3 linked regions of the Martelella mediterranea DSM 17316 genome follow. The protein of the gene in region 3 interacts with the protein of the main gene of each other region in a pairwise test. Links are inferred from orthologs where the notes say so. Each region holds a gene or a part of one and is shown on either strand. Other genes may lie near its edges.

What was found.
Region 1: the proteins of dnaE (region 3) and Mame_RS07450 interact in binary tests that used the Escherichia coli proteins (3 or more experiments, as listed by UniProt). The link is inferred for Martelella mediterranea DSM 17316 from one-to-one orthologs.
Region 2: the proteins of dnaE (region 3) and dnaQ interact in binary tests that used the Escherichia coli proteins (3 or more experiments, as listed by UniProt). The link is inferred for Martelella mediterranea DSM 17316 from one-to-one orthologs.

Annotation. Positions count from the first base shown.
Region 1 is NZ_CP020330.1:1,602,802-1,605,809, reverse strand. What follows is about bases 1-2,940. They hold Mame_RS07450 (DNA polymerase III subunit gamma/tau), read left to right. Parts: upstream 1-506; coding sequence 507-2,375; downstream 2,376-2,940. Other genes in these bases: Mame_RS07440 (LysE family translocator), read left to right, coding at 2,732-2,940; Mame_RS07445 (YbaB/EbfC family nucleoid-associated protein), read left to right, coding at 2,398-2,721; Mame_RS07455 (YbaK/EbsC family protein), read left to right, coding at 1-379. Also shown: more of Mame_RS07440, read left to right, coding at 2,941-3,008. UniProt on the Escherichia coli protein: Part of the beta sliding clamp loading complex, which hydrolyzes ATP to load the beta clamp onto primed DNA to form the DNA replication pre-initiation complex.
Region 2 is NZ_CP020330.1:831,925-834,992, reverse strand. The notes cover bases 69-3,068. They hold dnaQ (DNA polymerase III subunit epsilon), read right to left. Parts: upstream 1,926-3,068; coding sequence 1,212-1,925; downstream 69-1,211. Other genes in these bases: Mame_RS03780 (shikimate dehydrogenase), read right to left, coding at 2,545-3,068; coaE (dephospho-CoA kinase), read right to left, coding at 1,925-2,548; Mame_RS03795 (NAD-dependent epimerase/dehydratase family protein), read left to right, coding at 97-987. UniProt on the Escherichia coli protein: DNA polymerase III is a complex, multichain enzyme responsible for most of the replicative synthesis in bacteria. The epsilon subunit contain the editing function and is a proofreading 3'-5' exonuclease.
Region 3 is NZ_CP020330.1:2,885,428-2,889,489, reverse strand. The notes cover bases 18-4,011. They hold dnaE (DNA polymerase III subunit alpha), read right to left. Parts: upstream 3,686-4,011; coding sequence 218-3,685; downstream 18-217. UniProt on the Escherichia coli protein: DNA polymerase III is a complex, multichain enzyme responsible for most of the replicative synthesis in bacteria. This DNA polymerase also exhibits 3' to 5' exonuclease activity. The alpha chain is the DNA polymerase catalytic subunit.

The DNA.
Region 1 (3,008 bases), 1.3 Mb from region 3 along the record:
GGCAGCAAGCGCCCATAATGTCGCCCCCGCTCAGATCGCCAAGACGCTCTCCTTCAGCGTGAAGGATGACGTGTTTCTGCTGGTCGCGCGCGGCGATGCGCGGATCGACAACAAGAAGGCCAAGGCGGCCTTTGGCGGCAAGGTGAAAATGCTGCCGCTCGAAGACGTCGAGGCGATCACCGGCCATCCGGTCGGCGGCGTCTGCCCCTTCGGCCTCGCAAGCCCGATCCGGGTTTACTGCGATGAAAGCCTGAAGGCGTTCGACGAGGTGGTGCCGGCCGCAGGCTCCCGCAATGCCGCGATCCGGATTGCGCCCGAAAGGCTTGCCGAAATCACCGGCGCCGACTGGGTCGATGTCTGTGCCGAGCCCGCTGCCTGACATCGGCCTCAGAAATTCTGTGCATTTCGCCGAAAGCTCTGCCAGACTGAGCCGCACTCTGTGACAGAGCCGCACGGCATGGGCTATTGTTGAAAACCCGGTCGCAAACCGGACAGGAAAGGTGGCAATGGCCGAGAACGAACAGCAGCGCGAAAAAGACGCCGGATACCGCGTGCTTGCGCGCAAGTACCGTCCGAAGGATTTCTCCGACCTGATGGTCGGCCAGGAGGCGATGGTGCGCACGCTGACCAACGCCTTCGAGACCGGCCGCATCGCCCAGGCCTATATGCTGACCGGGGTGCGCGGCGTCGGCAAGACCACCACCGCCCGGATTCTCGCCCGCGGCCTCAACTACAAGTCCGACGCCATCGACAAGCCGACGATCGAGCTGAAGGAAATCGGCGAGCACTGCCAGGCGATCATGGAAGGTCGCCATGTCGACGTGATCGAGATGGACGCCGCCTCCCATACCGGCATCGACGATATCCGCGAGATCATCGATCAGGTGCGCTACCGGCCCTCGACCGCGCGCTACAAGGTCTACATCATCGACGAGGTGCACATGCTCTCCAACCAGGCCTTCAACGGCCTGCTGAAGACGCTGGAAGAGCCGCCCGAGCATGTGAAATTCATCTTCGCCACCACTGAAATCCGGAAAGTTCCGATCACGGTGCTGTCGCGCTGCCAGCGCTTCGACCTGCGCCGGATTCCGGCCGCCGATCTGGTGCGGCTGTTTTCCACGATTGCCGCCAAGGAAGGCGTCGAGATCGAGGACGAGGCGGTGCAGATGATCGCCCGCGCCGCCGAGGGCTCGGCGCGCGACGGGCTGTCGCTGCTCGACCAGGCGATTTCGCATGGCAGCGGCCATGTGGAAGCATCCGCCGTGCGGGCGATGCTGGGCCTTGCCGACCGCGCCCGGATTGTCGATCTGTTCGGCCATATCGTGACCGGCGATGTTGCTGCGGCGCTGGCCGAATTCCAGTCGCAGTATGAGGCCGGGGCCAATCCCGTGGTCGTGCTCAATGATCTTGCGGATTTCACCCATCTGGTGACGCGGTTGAAATATGTGCCCGAGGGCGCGGAAGACGTGTCGCTGAGCGAGATCGAACGCACTGCGGGCGCCGGCTTTGCCGAAAAGGTCGCGGTCTCCGCGCTGTCGCGCATCTGGCAGATGCTGCTGAAGGGCATTCCCGAGACCGAAAACGCCGCCCGCCCGCTGGGCGCCGCCGAAATGGTGCTGATCCGCCTCGCCCACGCCGCAAGCCTGCCCTCGCCGGAAGATGCCGCCCGCAGGCTGCTGGCGCTGGAGGAGGGCGGCGCAGCGGCGGCCCCATCCGCGCCGCCGGCCGGTCGCCCGCAGGGTGGCGGTTCCGGCAGCGCCAATGCCGTTTCCGCCCGCCAGACCGGCGAAGCGCCCCGCCAATCCGCGACCGTCACCATGCTGCATCCGCAAAGCGCAGAAGCCCGCCAACCGGAGATCGCGCCGCAGCCGGAAACCGTGGAGGCCGAGCCGGAGCCCGCCCCCGAACCGCAGAAGACCTCGGCGATCAAATCGCTGCAGGACATTACAGACCTTTGCTCGAAGAACCGCGCGATCAAGATGCGCTCGGAAATCCGCAATTTCGTGCGGCTGGTGCGGCTTGAGCCCGGCCGGCTGGAGGTCAACCTTCTGCCCGGCACATCCGCGACCTTCCTCAACGATCTCGGCGCGAAGCTTCGCGAATGGACCGGCGAGAGCTGGTTCGTCAGCCTCAGCAAGGAGGCCGGCGCGCCGACGCTGCTGGAAGCCGAGGAAGCCGAGCGCGAGCAGCGCTTCCGCGATGCCCGCGAGGACCCGGATATCGCCGCGATCCTGAAATTCTTCCCCGGCGCGGAAATCCGCGACGTCCGCGTGCGCGCCGAGACGGAAACACCCGATACGGCAGACGGCGATGCGCCCGACGCCGCCGTCAACGAGGATGGCGACGTGCTGCCGGAAGACGATATCGACGAATAGAAACAACATTCAAGGAGATGACATGCGCGATCTGATGGGCATGATGGGCAAGGTCAAGGAAATGCAGGCCAAGATGGAGCAGCTGCAGGAAGAGATCGCGGCCGCCCGGGTGGAAGGCGTTTCCGGCGGCGGCATGGTGCAGATCGAAATGACCGGCAAGGGCGACATGCTGTCGATCAAGATCGATCCGAGCCTGCTTAACGGCGACGAGGCCGAGATGCTGGAAGACCTGATCGTCGCCGCCCACCGCGACGCCAAGGACCGCGCCGGCGAGAAGGCGGAGGAAATGACCAAGGAACTGACCGCCGGTCTGCCGATCCCGCCCGGCATGAAGCTGCCCTTCTGAGGACAGCGCCATGACGCTCGGCGCGCTCGCCCTGTTCGCCATCACGCTGTTCGTCGCCGCCGGCTCTCCAGGGCCGAGCGTGGCAGCCCTCGTCGCCCGCGTCTTGTCGCGCGGGCACCGCGACGTGCTGCCGTTTCTGGCGGCGATGTGGCTGGGCGAGGCGCTGTGGCTGACGCTGGCGGTGTTCGGGCTGGCGGCCGTCGCCACCAGCTTTCATGGCGTGTTTGTGGCGATCAAATGGGCGGGCGTCGCCTATCTTTTCTGGCTCGCCTGGAAGATGTGGTTCG
Region 2 (3,068 bases), 2.1 Mb from region 3 along the record:
GGGGGCGATGACGATAAAAGCAGGCAGCGGCGGTTTCGCGCCGCCCGAACGGATCGGGAAAAGCCGCCATTTCCAGACGGCGGACAGTGAGGAACCATGAGCAAGCGTATCGTTTTCACCGGCGGCAGCGGCAAGGCCGGCCGCGACGTCATACCCTATCTTCTGGACAAGGGGCATTCCGTCCTCAATCTCGACCTGAAACCGTTCGACCATCCCGGCGTGAACACGCTCACCACCGATCTCACCAAGAGCGGCGAGGTTTTCAACGCGCTTTCGATGCATTTCGGCTTTGAGGGCTATGAGAGCGGCGCGCTGCCGGAGGCGCCGGACGCGGTCGTCCATTTCGCCGCCGTGCCGCGGGTGCTGCTGCAGCCCGACAATGTGACCTATGAGACCAATGTGGTCTCGACCTACAATGTCATTGAGGCGGCGATGAAACTTGGCGTGCGCAAGGTGATCATCGCGTCGAGCGAAACCACCTATGGCGTCTGCTTCACCGAGGGCGACAAGGACTTCAAGTCCTTCCCGCTGGAAGAGGATTACGATGTCGACCCGATGGACAGCTACGGGCTTTCCAAGGTCTGCAACGAAAAGACCGCGCGTGCCTTCGCCATGCGCTTTGGCGCCGACATTTACGCCCTCAGGATCGGCAACGTGATCTCGCCGGAAGACTACGTCAATTTCCCGGGCTTCCTCGCCGACCCGCCGTCGCGCAAGCGCAATGCCTGGAGCTATATCGACGCCCGCGATCTCGGCCAGATCGTCGATCTCTGCCTCGAAAAGGATGGCCTCGGCTTTCAGGTGTTCAACGCCACCAACGACACCATCACCGCCAACGAACCGACCAGGAGTTTCCTCGCCAAATACGCGCCCAATACGCCAATCACGCGCGAATTGGACGAATACGAGGCCCCGCTCTCCAACCGCAAGATCCGCGAGGTTCTCGGGTTCAAGGAAGAGCATGACTGGCGCAAATATGTGAGGTGAGGCGTGGCGGAAAGAAAACGGCTGTCGCGTATGGCTTGACCGCATAGCCCCCAATCTTCTCGCCCCGGAGGGGAGAGATGTCGCGAAAGCGACAGTGAGGGGGGAGTCCATCACCGCGAACGCCCTCACGGCTTGATACGCTGCGCCACCCTCACTGCCCCTGTCGGGGCATCTCTCCCGCCAGCGGGAGAGAGTATTGGGAGCAAGCGGCGAAGCCGTGCCCGCTACTCCACCGCCACCGAATGCCACAACGCCTTGTCGCCGATCTCGGCGACCATTTTCGCGTGGGCTTCCAGTTCTTCCGGGTGAATGCGCGGGGCAAGGGGGCGGGGGCGGACGAGGGGGGGGAGCTTGCGGACATTGCCGTCGGCGTCATACTGGTCGCCATCGCCAGCATTGACGAGGCGAAACGCCGCCTGCCGGCCGCCCGACATCTCGATATAGACTTCCGCCAGCAGTTCGGCATCGAGCAGCGCGCCGTGCTTGGTGCGGTGGGCATTGTCGATCGAATAACGCTTGCAGAGCGCGTCGAGGCTGTTGGGGCCCATCGGATGCTTGCGGCGCGCCAGTGCCAGCGTGTCGAGAACCATGTCATCGGCGATCGGTCCCTTGCCAAGGCGACCGAGCTCGACATTGATGAAGCCCATATCGAAGGCGGCGTTGTGGGCGATCCAGCGCGCACCCTCGAAAAAGGCCAGAAGATCATCGGCGATTTCCGAGAATTTCGGCTTGTCCTGCAGGAACTCGTCGGTGATTCCATGCACCTGCAGGGCTTCCGGATGCACGGTCTTGCCATCGGCATTGATATAGACGTGGAAGGTGCGCCCGGTCGGAAAATGGTCGATCAGTTCGACCGCGCCGATCTCGATGATCCGATCGTCATTCTTGTCCATACCTGTGGTTTCGGTATCGAAGATGATATCGCGCTGCGCCTTCATCAGATGCTGTCCCTTGTGCTGTCTCTTGTCGCCCGCGGGCCCCGTGTTTTCAGTTCGGCAATGATCGCGCCAACCGCCGCGCGCGCCGCGTCCATGCCATTGCCAGTGTCGACAATATAATCGGCCCGCGCGCGTTTTTCGCCATCGGGGAACTGTTGTTTCAGCACGGTTTCGAGTTTTTCCACCGTCATTTCCGGCCGCGACAGCACGCGTTGGCGCTGGATTTCCGGATCGCAGGTGACGACCACGACATAATCGACATCGCGCTCGCCGCCGGTCTCGTAAAGCAGCGGTATGTCGAGCACCGCGATCGGCGCGCCATCGACGCTGGCCTGTTTCAGAAAGGCGCGTCGTTCCTCGCGCACCAGCGGGTGGACGATCGCCTCGAGCCGCTTGAAGTTCTCGGCCTTGCCGGCAAGCGCTTTGCTGAGCTTCTGCCGGTCGATCGCGCCATTGACGGCGACGCCGGGGAAGGCCGCTTCCACAGGTTCGACAGCACGGCCGCGATAAAGCCGGTGCACGGCGTCATCGGCATTGAAGACCGGCATGCCGGCCTCGGCGAAAAAGCCCGCCGTGGTCGACTTGCCCATGCCGATCGATCCGGTGAGGCCGAGCACGATCATGCGGTTTCCCCGAGATCGGCGAGGATTTCGGTCATCAGCCCGTCATCGACCTCGGGCGTCCTGCCGAACCATTTCTCGAAACCGGGCACGGCCTGATAAAGCAGCATGCCGATCCCCTCGGCGGTCCTGAAACCCTGTTGTTTCGCCTGTTTGAGGATCGGCGTTTCGAGCGGCACATAGACGATATCGGCGACGATCGCGTTTTCATGCAGTGGCGAAAAATCGAAATCCGGCACCGCGCCGCCCTTCATGCCGAGCGAGGTGGTGTTGACGAACAGGCCCGCGCCTTCCATCACCGCCTCGAGATTGTCCATGTCGTGGGCATGGACCCGGTCGCCGAGCCTGAAGGCGAGTTCGGAGGCGCGCGCCAGCGTGCGGTTGACGATATGGACATGGGAAAAGCCGCGGTTCTTCAGCGCCAGCACCACGGCGCTCGCCCCGCCGCCGGCGCCCAGCACCACCGCGCGCTCGGCATAATCCCAGCCGGGATGGAGCGCGTCGAGGCTGCTGGCAAAGCCGA
Region 3 (4,062 bases):
TGGGGTCGTGGGAGGCCCAAACCTTTACAAAAGGTAAAGAAAACAAGCATCAACAGAGCGGTTCCATCCAGCCACGGCAAGCAGAACGCGACAAAAACGCCGCATATTCTGCGACTTCGACGTGCAAACGCGCCCAATAGCCGCCAAAAACGAAGCGGACTCCGGTACTCGACCGCTGCAGAAACGAATCGAACCCCCTCCCTACTCCCGACGATGGCTAAACGAGTTCGACGTCGACCACGCCCGATACCGCGCGCATGGCTGACGCCACTTCCGGGGAGAGCCTGTATTTACCCGGAAGCTCGACCTCCACTTCGCGCAGCCCCTCGTTCTGGATGACCACGAAGGACACGATCCCGTCTCCGCTGCTGTTCAGGTGCCGGGACAGCGAGGCCAATGGCGAATCATCGCGCAGGTAGACGCGCATCGCGCTTTGCTGGCGCACCGCCTCTTCCTCGAGCGACTGGACCGTCTGTATCCGCATGCCGATCCCTTCGGGACGGACATCGGCCGCCACGGTGATGACAACGGAGGTTCCCGGTTCCAAGAGGTCGCGGTACTGATAAAGCATCTCGGAGAACAGCACTGCCTCGAACTGGCCGGTCGCATCCGAAAGCGTGATGATGCCCATACGGTTGCCGGTGCGCGTCTTGCGCTCCTGCTTGGCCACCACAGTGCCGGCCAGGCGCCCGCGACCGGAACCATTCTTCACCGAAAGCGAGAAGTCGGCAAAGCTCTGGACGCGCATGCGGGACAATATATCGGCATAGGCGTCAAGCGGATGGGCAGTCTGATAAAAGCCCAGCATCTGGAATTCGCGCATCAGCCGCTCCGAATCCGGCATCGGGGTATAATCCGGTAGCGTGATCTGAGGCAAGTCGCCAGCGCTGCCGAAAATATCTGCCTGTCCGCTCGTCTTGTCGTCCTGGCTGCGTTGCGCCAGACCGATGATGCGATCGAGACCGGCCAGAAGCGCCGCGCGATCTTTGCCAAAGCAATCGAAGGCGCCGGCGCAGATCAAGCTTTCGAGCACCCTCCGGTTGACGAGTTTCGGATCGATCCGCCGCGCGAAATCCTCCAGGCTATCGAACGCCCGGTCCCCTCTGACCGCGACGATGTGATCGACCGCCGCCTCGCCGACGCCCTTGATGGCCGCGAGTGCATAGAAAATCCGTCCTTCGCCCGGCTCAAAATGCCGGAAGCTGGTCTGCACCGAAGGGGCGACGACCTCGATGCCGAGACGCTGCGCATCATGACGGAAATCGTTCAGCTTTTCGGTATTGGCCATGTCCAGCGTCATCGAGGCAGCGAGGAACTCGACCGGATAATGCGCCTTTAAGAAGGCGGTATGATAGGACACGATCGCATAGGCAGCGGCGTGGGACTTGTTGAAGCCGTAATTGGCGAATTTCGCGAGCAGATCGAAAATCTCGTTGGCCCGCTGCTTCTTGACACCCTTCTCAACCGCGCCCTCGACAAACCGGACCCGCTGCTTGTCCATCTGCTCCTTGATCTTCTTACCCATGGCGCGGCGCAGAAGGTCCGCTTCGCCGAGCGAATAGCCCGCCAGCACCTGCGCCACCTGCATCACCTGTTCCTGGTAGATGATCACGCCCTGGGTTTCGGCTAGCAGCGGGTCGATCAGCGGGTGGATCGATTCGATCTCCTCCTCATTATGCTTGCGCGCATTATAGACCGGGATGTTTTCCATAGGTCCGGGACGGTAGAGCGCCACCAGCGCAATCAGATCCTCGATGCGGTCGGGCCGCATGCCGATCAGCGCCTTGCGCATGCCGGCGCTTTCCACCTGGAACACGCCGACCGTCTCGCCGCGCGCCAACATTTCGTAGGATTCGGGATCATCCAGCGGGACGAGCGAGAGATCGACCACTATCCCCTTGCGGGCGATGAAATCGACGGCGGTCTTCAGCACCGTTAACGTCTTCAGCCCCAGGAAGTCGAACTTCACGAGGCCAGCCTGCTCCACCCATTTCATATTGAACTGGGTGACCGGCATGTCTGAGCGCGGATCGCGATACATCGGCACCAGCTGCGACAACGATCGGTCACCGATAACGATGCCCGCCGCATGGGTCGAAGCATGGCGGTAGAGCCCCTCGATCTTCTGTGCAATCGCGAGCAGCCGACCAACAATCGGCTCCTCCTCGGCGGCCTCCTGAAATTTGGGTTCGTCCTCGATCGCCTGGGCGAGCGTCACGGGGTTGGCGGGATTGTTGGGAACGAGTTTGGAAATGCGGTCGACCTGACCATAGGGCATTTCGAGCACGCGCCCGACGTCGCGCAGCGCCGCGCGGGCCTGCAGCGATCCGAAAGTAATGATCTGGGCAACCTGCGCGCGGCCGTATTTCTCTTGCACGTAGCGGATGACTTCCTCGCGCCGGTCCTGACAGAAGTCGATATCGAAGTCCGGCATCGACACGCGTTCGGGATTGAGGAAGCGTTCGAACAGCAGTGAGAAACGCAGTGGATCGACATCCGTGATCGTCAGGGCATAGGCGACCAGCGAACCCGCGCCGGAGCCGCGGCCGGGCCCCACCGGAATATCGCGTTCCTTCGACCATTTGATGAAGTCGGCAACGATCAGGAAGTAGCCCGGAAACTTCATGCCCTCGATCACGCCGAGCTCATAGTCAAGCCGCTCGAAATACTCTTCGCGCGTGTGGCCCGGGCTCAGGCCCACATGGGCGAGCCGCGCCTCCAGACCCTCACGCGCCTGCCGGCGCAATTCTGCGGCCTCCGCCCGCTCCGCTTCTTCGGGATCATCTGAGGCGCCGGTGAAGCGCGGCAGAATGGGCATGCGGGTATCCAGCACGAAGCTGCATCGGCGCGCGATCTCCACCGTGTTCTCGATCGCTTCGGGCAGATCGGCAAACAGAGCCGCCATTTCTTCCTGTGACTTCAGATAGTGATCCGGTGTCAGTCTGAAACGGCGATCGTCGGATACGATGGCATTGTGCGCCACCGCCATCAGCGCATCATGCGCCTCGAAATCATCGCGGCTCGGGAAAAACGCCTCATTGGTCGCAACCAGCGGAAGATCGAGTTCATAAGCGAGAGCGATAACCCGACGCTCGTGCTGGACGTCGAAGTTGCCGTGCCGCTGCACTTCCACGTAGAGCCGGTCGCCAAAAGCGGATTTCAGGAATGCGAGCCTTTCAGCGGCCTTCGCCTCGAAGCCGGAAATAACGGCTTCGTCGATCGGGCCGGTCCGCCCGCCGGTGAGCGCGATCAGTCCGTCCGAATGCGCGCTGAGCCATGACTTCGTTATATATATACTGTCATGCCCCTCTCCGCCGAGATAGGCCTCACTGACAAGATGCATGAGATTGGCATAGCCAGTCGGATCGGCGGCGAGTAGCACGATTGACGATTTCTTCGGCGGCAGATGTCCGCCGCTGCGGCGCTCGCCGTCGCCACCATCCTCCATATCGATCGACAACTGGCAGCCGATGATCGGCTGGAGCCCCTCGCCCACGGCCTTCTGGGAAAACTCCAGCGCGCAGAAGAGATTATTGGTATCGGTCACCGCAATTGCGGGCTGCCTGTCGGCTACGGCGAGCTTCATCACCGTTTTCAGCGGCAGCGCGCCCTCGAGCAGCGAATAGGCCGAGTGAACGCGCAAATGCACGAAACGAACCGCCTGCTCTTTGCCTTCAGCCTGCATCTCGAGATTACTCCTTCATCGCCGCCAAATCAGATACGTCACCTGATTTTGGCAGGCGAGCAACGCCGGTGCAATCGCTCGTCTCGCAATGCACAGAAACCTATAGCGAGCTCACGATCAACGCCATGCTGGCCAGAAACAGGCTGACTGAGAAGAAAGCCGCGATGTCGCGCAGAATATCGGTCATGATTGCCTCCGTTTTGCTTATAGTCCTTTTATGTTCTATTTTTGTTCTCATTTCAAGCCGGTTTATTGCCGACGAAGACGAACCACTGCGCACGAAGAGACTCGAAATCCGGGCAAGCATCTGAAAATATGTACTATATTGATAGAAGTCCGTTCCTGAAAAAAACCTCGACAGAGGCCGCTCTCCGGCA